Regions from separate parts of the Streptomyces sp. NPDC058284 genome, predicted to be linked through region 2. Evidence: riboswitches for the same ligand, from Rfam matches in the RefSeq annotation. Region 2 holds a riboswitch; the other holds the start of a gene.

Region 1 (4,534 bases), on a different contig from region 2:
GAGCAGGAAGCGGCGCCGGTCGGCCAGGGACTCCAGGCGGTCGAGCTGGTCGACCGAGTCCATCCACTTGAAGCAGAACTGGGCCTTCTCGCGGATGGAGGGGATCTCCTCGACCGCGTCGAAGGCCGCCGCGCGGTCCTCCGGATCGGGCAGATAGGTGTCGAGCAGCGTCAGATAGAACTGGACGTGCACGGCCTCCTCGAAGAGCTGGCGGCTCAGGTAGAGCCGGGCCTCGGGGGAGTTGATGTGCTTGTAGAGCGTGAGGACCAGGTTGTTCGAGACGATCGAGTCACCGGTCGCGAAGAACGCGACCAGGCGGCCGATCATGTGCTGCTCGCCGGGCGAGAGCTTGGCGAGGTCGGCGACGTCGGAGTGGAGGTCGACCTCCTCGACGGTCCAGGTGTTCTTGATCGCGTCCCGGTACCGCTCGTAGAAGTCCGGGTAGCGCATGGGGCGCAGGGTCAGCTCGAAGCCCGGGTCCAGGAGGTTCTTCTCGCTGTTGGTCGTGGTGCTCATTACTGGCAGGCCTCGCAGGACTCGGGGTTTTCCAGGGAGCAGGCGACGGCGTCGGGGTCGGCCGCCTGCTGGGGGACGGGGGTGGCGCTCGCGGCGTTCGGCCCGCCTGCCGCGCGGGCGATGCGCGTCGCGGGGCGCGAACGCAGGTAGTACGTGGTCTTCAGGCCCTGCTGCCAGGCGTACGCGTACATCGAGGAGAGCTTGCCGATGGTCGGCGTCTCCAGGAACAGGTTCAGCGACTGCGCCTGGTCCAGGAACGGGGTGCGCGCGGCGGCCATGTCGATCAGGCCGCGCTGCGGGATCTCCCACGCGGTGCGGTACAGCTCACGCACCTCGGCGGGGATCCAGTCGAAGCCCTGCACCGAGCCGTTGGCCTCGCGCAGCGCCTCGCGGGTCTGCGCGTCCCAGCCACCGAGCCGCTTCAGCTCATCCACCAGGTAGGCGTTGACCTGGAGGAACTCGCCGGACAGCGTCTCGCGCTTGAAGAGGTTGGAGACCTGCGGCTCGATGCACTCGTAGACGCCCGCGATGGACGCGATGGTGGCGGTCGGCGCGATGGCGAGCAGGAGCGAGTTGCGCATGCCGGTCGTGGCGATGCGTTCGCGCAGCGCCGCCCAGCGCTCCGGCCAGGTGAGTTCCACGTCGTAGTGGTCGGGGTGCAGGACACCGCGCGCGGTGCGGGTCTTCTCCCAGGCGGGGAGCGGGCCACTGCGCTGGGCGAGGTCGGCGGAGGCCTCGTACGCGGCAAGCATGATGCGCTCGGCGATCCGGGTCGACAGGGCGCGCGCCTTGGGGGAGTCGAAGGGCAGCTTCAGCTGGAAGAAGACGTCCTGGAGGCCCATCGCGCCGAGGCCCACCGGGCGCCACTTGGCGTTGGAGCGCCCGGCCTGCTCGGTCGGGTAGAAGTTGATGTCGACGACGCGGTCGAGGAAGGTGACGGCGGTGCGGACGGTGGCGTCGAGCCGCTCCCAGTCGATGTCCTGCGCGGCCGGGTCGACGAACGCGCCGAGGTTCACCGAGCCGAGGTTGCAGACGGCCGTCTCGCCGTCGTCCGTCACCTCCAGGATCTCGGTGCAGAGGTTGGAGGAGTGCACGGTGTGACCGGGCTCGGCGGTCTGGTTCGCGGTGCGGTTGGCGGCGTCCTTGAAGGTCAGCCAGCCGTTGCCGGTCTGCGCGAGGGTGCGCATCATGCGGCCGTACAGCTCCCGCGCGGGCAGGGTCTTCTTCGCGAGCCCGGCGGCCTCCGCCGCGCGGTAGGCGGCGTCGAACTCCTCGCCCCACAGGTCGACGAGGTCGGGCACGTCGGAGGGCGAGAACAGCGACCAGTCCCGGTCGGCGGCGACCCGGCGCATGAACTCGTCGGGGATCCAGTGCGCGAGGTTGAGGTTGTGGGTGCGGCGCGCGTCCTCACCGGTGTTGTCGCGAAGCTCCAGGAACTCCTCGACGTCGGAGTGCCAGGTCTCCAGGTAGACCGCGGCGGCGCCCTTGCGGCGTCCGCCCTGGTTCACCGCGGCGACCGAGGCGTCCAGCGTCTTGAGGAACGGCACGATGCCGTTGGAGTGCCCGTTCGTGCCGCGGATCAGCGAGCCGCGGGAGCGGATGCGGGAGTACGAGAGGCCGATGCCCCCCGCGTGCTTGGAGAGCCGCGCGACCTGGTGGTAGCGGTCGTAGATGGAGTCGAGCTCGTCCAGGGGCGAGTCGAGGAGGTAGCAGGAGGACATCTGCGGGTGGCGGGTGCCGGAGTTGAAGAGCGTGGGGGAGGACGGCAGGTAGTCCAGGCGGCTCATCAGGCCGTACAGCGCGGCGACCTCGTCCACGGCCCGGACGCTGGAGTCCTCCGCGAGCCCGCTGGCGACGCGCAGCATGAAGTGCTGCGGCGTCTCGATGACCTGCCGGGTGATCGGGTGGCGCAGCAGGTAGCGGCTGTGCAGCGTGCGCAGGCCGAAGTAGCCGAAGCGGAAGTCGGCGCCGTCCGCGAGCGCGCTCTCCACGAGCGCGTCGAGCCGGGCCGCGTGTTCGGTGACGAAGGACGCCGTGCGGTCGGCGATCAGGCCCTCGCGGTGGCCGACCGCGATCGACTCGGTGAAGGAGCGCACGCCCTGGGTAGCGGCTTCCTCGCGGATGCCGATCGACAGGAGCCTGGCCGCGAGCTTGGAGTACGCCGGGTCCTCGGAGATGAGCCCCGCGGCCGCCTCGGTCGCGAGCTCCCTGAGCTCGGCCACGTCGGCCCGGGTGGAGCGGCCGCGCAGCGCGGCGGCGGCCACCCGGCCGGCGTCGGCGTCGGGGAGATCGGCGGTGAGGTCGGTCAGGGTGCGCAGCAGCGCGGTCCCTGGCGCGTCGGTACCCACAGTGCTGTCGGTGGGCTGTGGTGACAGCGCTGACGCAGGTTCGGCAGGCGCGATGGTCACGTGGAGCTCTCCCTCGCTCGGCTCTGGGCCTGGGGGAGAGGACGGCACACACGGGCGCACCCGGGCAGGGTGGCGTACCGCGTCCACCGGCCCATTCCACGAGGCCCGGACGGTCGGCACCCGGGCCGGACGGCACGGGTGCACTGCCGGCAGGTCTTCGGACTCCGGGTACGACAAATGCGTACACGTACACCGTTGCGGGACAGTTCCGGACTTGCACCGGATTCCCCTGCGGCGACAGCGAGCATGAGCATACATCTTGTGCCGTGCTTCTGAAGCAGGCCCACATCTTGTGTCGGCTCGCATAGGCAGGGTCTAAGGTGCGGTCGGGAGTTCCAGCGCGTAGGTGAGCAGCGGCAGGCCCGGGATCGGGTACCAGTCGCGCTCCGGGGTGCGTATGAAGCCGAGACGTTCATAGAGCCGGTGGGCGGTGCGCATGGTGGGCGAGGAGGACAGCACGAGCCGGTCGCGGCCCGCGTCCCTGGACCGCTGGACGCAGTCCCGCACCAGGAGTTCGCCGACACCGCGGCCGCGCGCCGCGGGCGAGACCGCCAGCATGCGGATCTCCGTCTCGCCGTCCCGCGCGATGTCGGCCATGGGGCCGCCGGACGGCACGAAGGTCACGCCGCCGAGCAGCTCGCGGGAGGCCGCGTCGTCCGCCACGGCCACCAGGATCTCGGCGTGCGCCGCGCGCCCCGCCACGTCCCGCAGCACGGCCAGATAGCGGTCCTCCGCTCCGTGGTCCAGATGTCCGTCGTCGAGGTAGGCCCGCGCGGTGAGATCGCCCAGCGCCTCGTGCTCCGCGGGGTGTGCCCGCCTGATGGTGATGTCCATGGGGCGCAGTGTGCAACACGGGTACGACAAAGGGCCGCCGGTTTTCCGGCGGCCCAACGTCACTTGCGGGGAACGGTGTTGAGCGTCGGGTTCAAGGACAGGCTCTCAGTGCCCGGCGCCCGCGGTCGCCTTCGGCAGCTCCTGGACGACGCCGGGGTCGCCCGCGTCCGCCGTGTAGTCCTCCGGGGAGGTCTCGTCGATGCCGTCGGGGGCCTTCAGCGCCTTCAGGACGAAGGTGAGGACCACGGTCACGACCACATTCAGGATGAACGCGGTCAGGCCGATGTAGCCGATCTCGCCGATGCCGGGGATCTCGTCGGACGAGCCGCCGAAGTGCTTCTGGGTCGGCGAGGCGACGCCGTACGCCGCGAGCGTTCCGTACACCATGCCGACCGCCCAGCCGGCGAGCAGCGCCCAGCGGTGGAACCACCGGGTGAACAGGCCGCCGACCAGCGCGGGCATCGTCTGCAGGATCCAGATGCCGCCGAGCAGCTGGAAGTTGATCGCGACCGTTTTGTCCATCGTGAGGACGAAGACGAGCGCGCCCACCTTCACGAGCAGCGAGACCAGCTTGGAGACCCTGGTCTCCTGCTCGGGAGTCGCGTCCGGCTTGAGGAAGTCCTTGTAGATGTTCCTGGTGAAGAGGTTCGCGGCCGCGATCGACATGATCGCCGCAGGCACGAGCGCGCCGATGCCGATGGCGGCGAAGGCGACGCCGGTGAACCAGTCGGGGAACATGTTCTCGAACAGCTGCGGGATGGCCAGCTGGCCGTTCT
Region 2 (4,534 bases):
GGCCAGCGCGCCCGTGGTGCCGATGAGGGCCAGCTTGCTCTTTGCCCGTACTGCCATGGTGTGACGTCCCTGCCGTTCCTGGAAGCGATGCGCGGCCCCGTCCGGAGCGGCGCGCAATGCTATGGGGCACGGCGGTCATTGCCCATGATCGAAGTCACCGTGAAGCGGGGGCATGGGGAAGGTGAACGGGGGGTAGTGGGAGGGGGCGCCGTGACCGCACGGCGCCCGGAGCTGCCGGAACCTTCAGGAGCTGCCGCGACCCGCCCGGTCCACCGCGCATACTGGTTCCCATGGGCTCCCGTGAGTTCGTCCGGGCCGTGCCGAGGCTCGACGGCCCGCTCGACGGCATGGTCGTCTCCGCGGTCGGCTACCGCACCGCGGGACAGCGCCCCGCCCTGCACCGCGGCCTGCCCTCGCCGTATCTGACGGTGATCTTCTCCCTCGACGGGCCCATCACCACCGGCGACTCCCCAGGCCGGGCGACGGGACCGGACGCGGCGCGCACCGACATCGTGGTGGGCGGCCTGCACCAGAGCCCCGCGTACGTCGTCCAGCCCGAGCACGAGGCGGGTATCCAGCTCGCCGTGCATCCCCTCGCGGCCCGCGCGCTCCTCGGCCTGCCCGCCGCCGAACTCACCGGTCAGCTGGTCATCGGCGGCACCGACGTGCTCGGCGACCACGCGGCCGACGTCCGCGAGCGGCTGTGTGAGCTGGACGACTGGACGGACCGTTTCGCCCACCTGTCCGCGTACCTGCGGCGGCTCGCCTGCGTCGACCGCCCCATGGGAGCCGTACGCCCGGAGGTCGCCGAGGCCTGGGCGTGGCTGGCCCGGCACCGCGGCGCGGGGACTCTGGGCGGCCTGTCCCGGCACGTCGCGCTGAGCGAACGCAGGCTGACCGCGCTGTTCCGCGCCGAGACGGGCCTGAGCCCGAAGCAGGCCGCACGCCTGATGCGCTTCCAGCACGCCAAGGCCGTCGTGACCCGCGCCGTCGCGGCGGGCGGACCCCCGGACCTCGCCCGGGTCGCGGCCGGCACCGGCTACTACGACCACTCCCACCTCGTCCGTGACTTCCGGCAGTACACCGGAGTGAGTCCCACCCGCTGGCTGGCCGAAGAGTGCCGGAATATCCAAGCCGGGGCGCACGGTACGGGCGAAGACTCGAAGCCATGAACACCACACCGAACCCGAGCTCGAACCCGAACGTCACGCCGGCCCCGAAGCCGGACCTCACACCGGCCCCGAACCCCGCGCCGAACCCCGCGCCGGGTGCCGCCGAGGGTGACCGCCTCACCACACCCCCTCCCGCCGTCTGGCCGGGCGTGCAGGCCCAGGACGCCCCCGCGCTGATCGACTTCCTCGTCGACACCGTCGGCTTCCTGCGCACCGCCGTGTACGAGGACGGGGGCCGCGTCGCCCACGCCCAGCTCGACTGGCCCGAGGGCGGCGGCATCATGCTCGGCTCGTACGACCCGGAGGCCGCGGCCACCTGCGGCAAACCCGGCACCGGGGGCGCCTACGTCGTCACGGCCCGGGTGGACGACCTGTACCGGCGCCTCACCGGGGCGGGCGTGAAGATCACCGCCGAGATCGAGGACAAGCCCTACGGCAGCCGCGAGTTCGGCATCGAGGACCCGGAGGGAAACCGCTGGTCGTTCGGCACCTACCGAGGCGAGCCGAGGCCCGCACCGACCACGTGAGGGCGGGTGACAGGTGCGTGATAACTTGCGCAAGCCAGTCAAACCCACACCTGGGCCAGGGAATCCGGTGCAAATCCGGAACTGACGCGCAGCGGTGAGGGGGACGGGCGGGGCCACGGCCACTGGGTGTCTCCGGACGCCCGGGAAGGCGCCCCGCCCGGTCGATCCCGAGTCCGAAGACCTGCTGGCGCCTCCGCTCGCACACCGGGCGACGGAGGTCGTGACGCAGGCCAGGCTCCGCGTATGAGCCGCGAGACCCAAGGGATCACGTGTCCTCGACAGCCCGTACCGCCGCTCTCCGTACAGCCGCCCTCCTCTGTGCCGGTCTGCTCACGCTCACCGCGTGCGGCGACGGCTCCGCACGCAACGCCGCGCACTCCGGGGGCGGGAGCGCCGACGGCTATCCGGTCACGGTCACCTCCTGCGGCAAGGAGGCGAAGGTCGAGGCGCCGCCCCGGCGGGCCGTCTCCCTCGACCAGGGGTCCACGGAGATCCTGCTCTCCCTCGGCCTCGCCGACCGGATGGCCGGCACCGGCACCTGGACCGACCCGGTCCTGAAGAACCTGGCGAAGGACAACGCGAAGGTGGAGCGGCTCGCCGACCGCTACCCGTCGCTGGAGAAGGTCCTCGCCAAGGAGCCGGACTTCGTCAGCGCCTCCTTCCTCTACACGGTCGGCAAGGGCGGCGTCGCCGACCGTACGAAGTTCACCGAGCTGGGCGTGCCCGTCTACGTCTCGCCCACCGACTGCGCGGGCAAGGACAACGACGACGGCGACGGTGACGGCAAGCGCGTCAAGACCCTCACCATGGACAGCGTCTACGGCGAGATCCGCGACCTCGCGAAGGTCTTCGACGTCGAGAAGCGCGGCGAGAAGCTGATCGCCGGACTGAAGCGGCGGGTCGCGAAGGCCACCGGGCACGTCGACAAGGCCGCCGCCTCGGACACCCGCCTCATGTACTGGTTCGCCAACTCCGACGCGCCGTACATGGCGGGCTGCTGCGGCGCCCCCGGCATCATCACCCGCGAACTCGGCGCCAAGAACGTCTTCGACGACACCCGTGAGGAGTGGCCCCAGATCAACTGGGAGACCGTCGCCGACCGGGACCCCGACGCCATCGTCCTCGGCGACCTCACGCGCAAGTCCCAGTCCGCGGAGAGCGCCGCGGCGAAGATCAGGTTCCTGGAGACGAACCCGGCGACGAAGAACCTGACCGCCGTGAAGAAGAAGCGGTACGTGCTACTCAGCGGCCAGGCCATGAACCCCACGATCCGCACGGTCGACGGCATCGAACAGGTCGCGGCCGCGCTGCGGAAGTTCGGACTCCGCAAGTGACGCAGGCGGCGGAGGGCGGGGGCGGGAGTACGGCCGCGGGAACGGGGATCGGTACCGGCACGGGCACGGACATCAGTACGGACACGGGCACCGGCACGGAGGGGCCCGCACCCGGCGCCGTACACCCGGAACCCCTGCACGGCCCGCGCCCGGGCCCGCACCCGGGCCTGCGCGTGGGACTGCGCGGGGGCTTGCGCCTGGCCCTGCTCTGCCTGGCCGGTCTCGCCGCGCTCGTCCTCTCCGTGTCCGTGGCCGTCACCATCGGCCCCGCCGACATCTCCGTGCCCGACGTATGGTCGACCGTCGCCGCCCACCTCGGCTGGGGCGAGACCCCGCTCACCCCGATCAGGGACGGCATCGTCTGGAACCTGCGGATGCCGCGCACGCTGCTCGCCGCGGTCTGCGGCGCGGGCCTCGCGGTCTGCGGCGCCGTGATGCAGTCGCTGCTCCGCAACCCGCTCGCCGACCCCTTCGTGCTCGGGGTGTCGTCCGGCGCGTCCACCGGAGCAGTCGCGGTCGTCGTGCTCGGCGTCGGCGGGGGAGCGGTGTCGGTGTCGGCGGGCGCGTTCGCCGGGGCGCTCTGCTCGTTCGCGCTGGTGCTGCTCCTGAGTCACACCCTGGGCGACACCACGGACCGGGTCGTGCTGTCCGGCGTCGCTGCCATGCAGCTCTTCTCCGCGCTGACCTCGTTCGTCGTCCTCACGGCGGGCGACGCCGAGACCACCCGCGGCGTGCTGTTCTGGCTCCTCGGCTCGCTCAGCGGAATCGGCTGGACGGACGTGTGGCTGTGCGCCGGGGTGCTCGCGGTGGCGCTGCTCGTCTGCCTCGGCCACGCCCGCACGCTCGACGCGTTCGCGTTCGGCCAGGAGGCAGCGGCGGCGCTGGGCGTCCGGGTGGCCCGCACCCGGCTCGTCCTGCTCTGCACGACGGCGCTCCTGACCGCGGCCCTGGTCAGCTCGGCGGGCGCCATCGGCTTCGTCGGGCTGGTCCTGCCGCACGCGGCCCGCGCCTTCGTCGGCTCGGGCCACGCCCGGCTGCTGCCCGTCACCGCGCTCGCCGGCGCGGTCTTCCTGGTCTGGGTGGACACCCTCGCCCGCACGGCCCTGGACCCGCAGGAGGTCCCGGTCGGCGTGGTGACCTCGCTCATCGGCGTACCGGCGTTCGTGGCGGTGCTGTACCGGACGCGGCGGGTGACATGACGTACGGCCTGATCCCACCGGACGCCCCGGGGCTGCCCGCGGACCACGCCGCGCCGGGACTGCGCGCGGACCGGGTGAGCCGGGAGGCGGGGGGCCGCCTCGTCGTCGACGGCGTCAGCCTCGCCCCGCCCACCGGCGCCACCGTCGGCCTCCTCGGCCCCAACGGCTCCGGCAAGTCCACGCTCCTGCGCATCCTCGCGGGCGTCCTCGCCCCGGCCTGCGGCGTCGTCACCCTGGACGGCCGCACGCTGGCCGACACGGGCCGCAGGGAGGTGGCGCGCCGGGTCGCCGTGGTCCAGCAA

The links. Region 2 has a riboswitch for cobalamin ahead of ACFVYR_RS13280 (ABC transporter substrate-binding protein). Riboswitches for the same ligand answer to the same signal wherever they lie in the genome.
Region 1: it holds a riboswitch for cobalamin, as region 2 does, so the genes downstream of both, ACFVYR_RS06655 (ribonucleoside-diphosphate reductase subunit alpha) here and ACFVYR_RS13280 (ABC transporter substrate-binding protein) in region 2, are expected to answer to the same signal.

Annotation. Positions count from the first base shown of each region.
Region 1 covers NZ_JBHVYE010000003.1:148,266-152,799, forward strand. Annotated here, with positions in the region: gene ACFVYR_RS06650 (ribonucleotide-diphosphate reductase subunit beta) at 1-516, opposite strand, end outside; gene ACFVYR_RS06655 (ribonucleoside-diphosphate reductase subunit alpha) at 516-2,924, opposite strand; cobalamin riboswitch at 3,055-3,185, opposite strand; gene ACFVYR_RS06660 (GNAT family N-acetyltransferase) at 3,240-3,758, opposite strand; gene mctP (monocarboxylate uptake permease MctP) at 3,864-4,534, opposite strand, start outside.
Region 2 covers NZ_JBHVYE010000007.1:243,160-247,693, forward strand. Annotated here, with positions in the region: gene ACFVYR_RS13265 (haloacid dehalogenase-like hydrolase) at 1-57, opposite strand, end outside; gene ACFVYR_RS13270 (helix-turn-helix domain-containing protein) at 291-1,172, shown strand; gene ACFVYR_RS13275 (VOC family protein) at 1,322-1,699, shown strand; cobalamin riboswitch at 1,718-1,903, shown strand; gene ACFVYR_RS13280 (ABC transporter substrate-binding protein) at 1,969-3,033, shown strand; gene ACFVYR_RS13285 (FecCD family ABC transporter permease) at 3,081-4,232, shown strand; gene ACFVYR_RS13290 (ABC transporter ATP-binding protein) at 4,229-4,534, shown strand, end outside.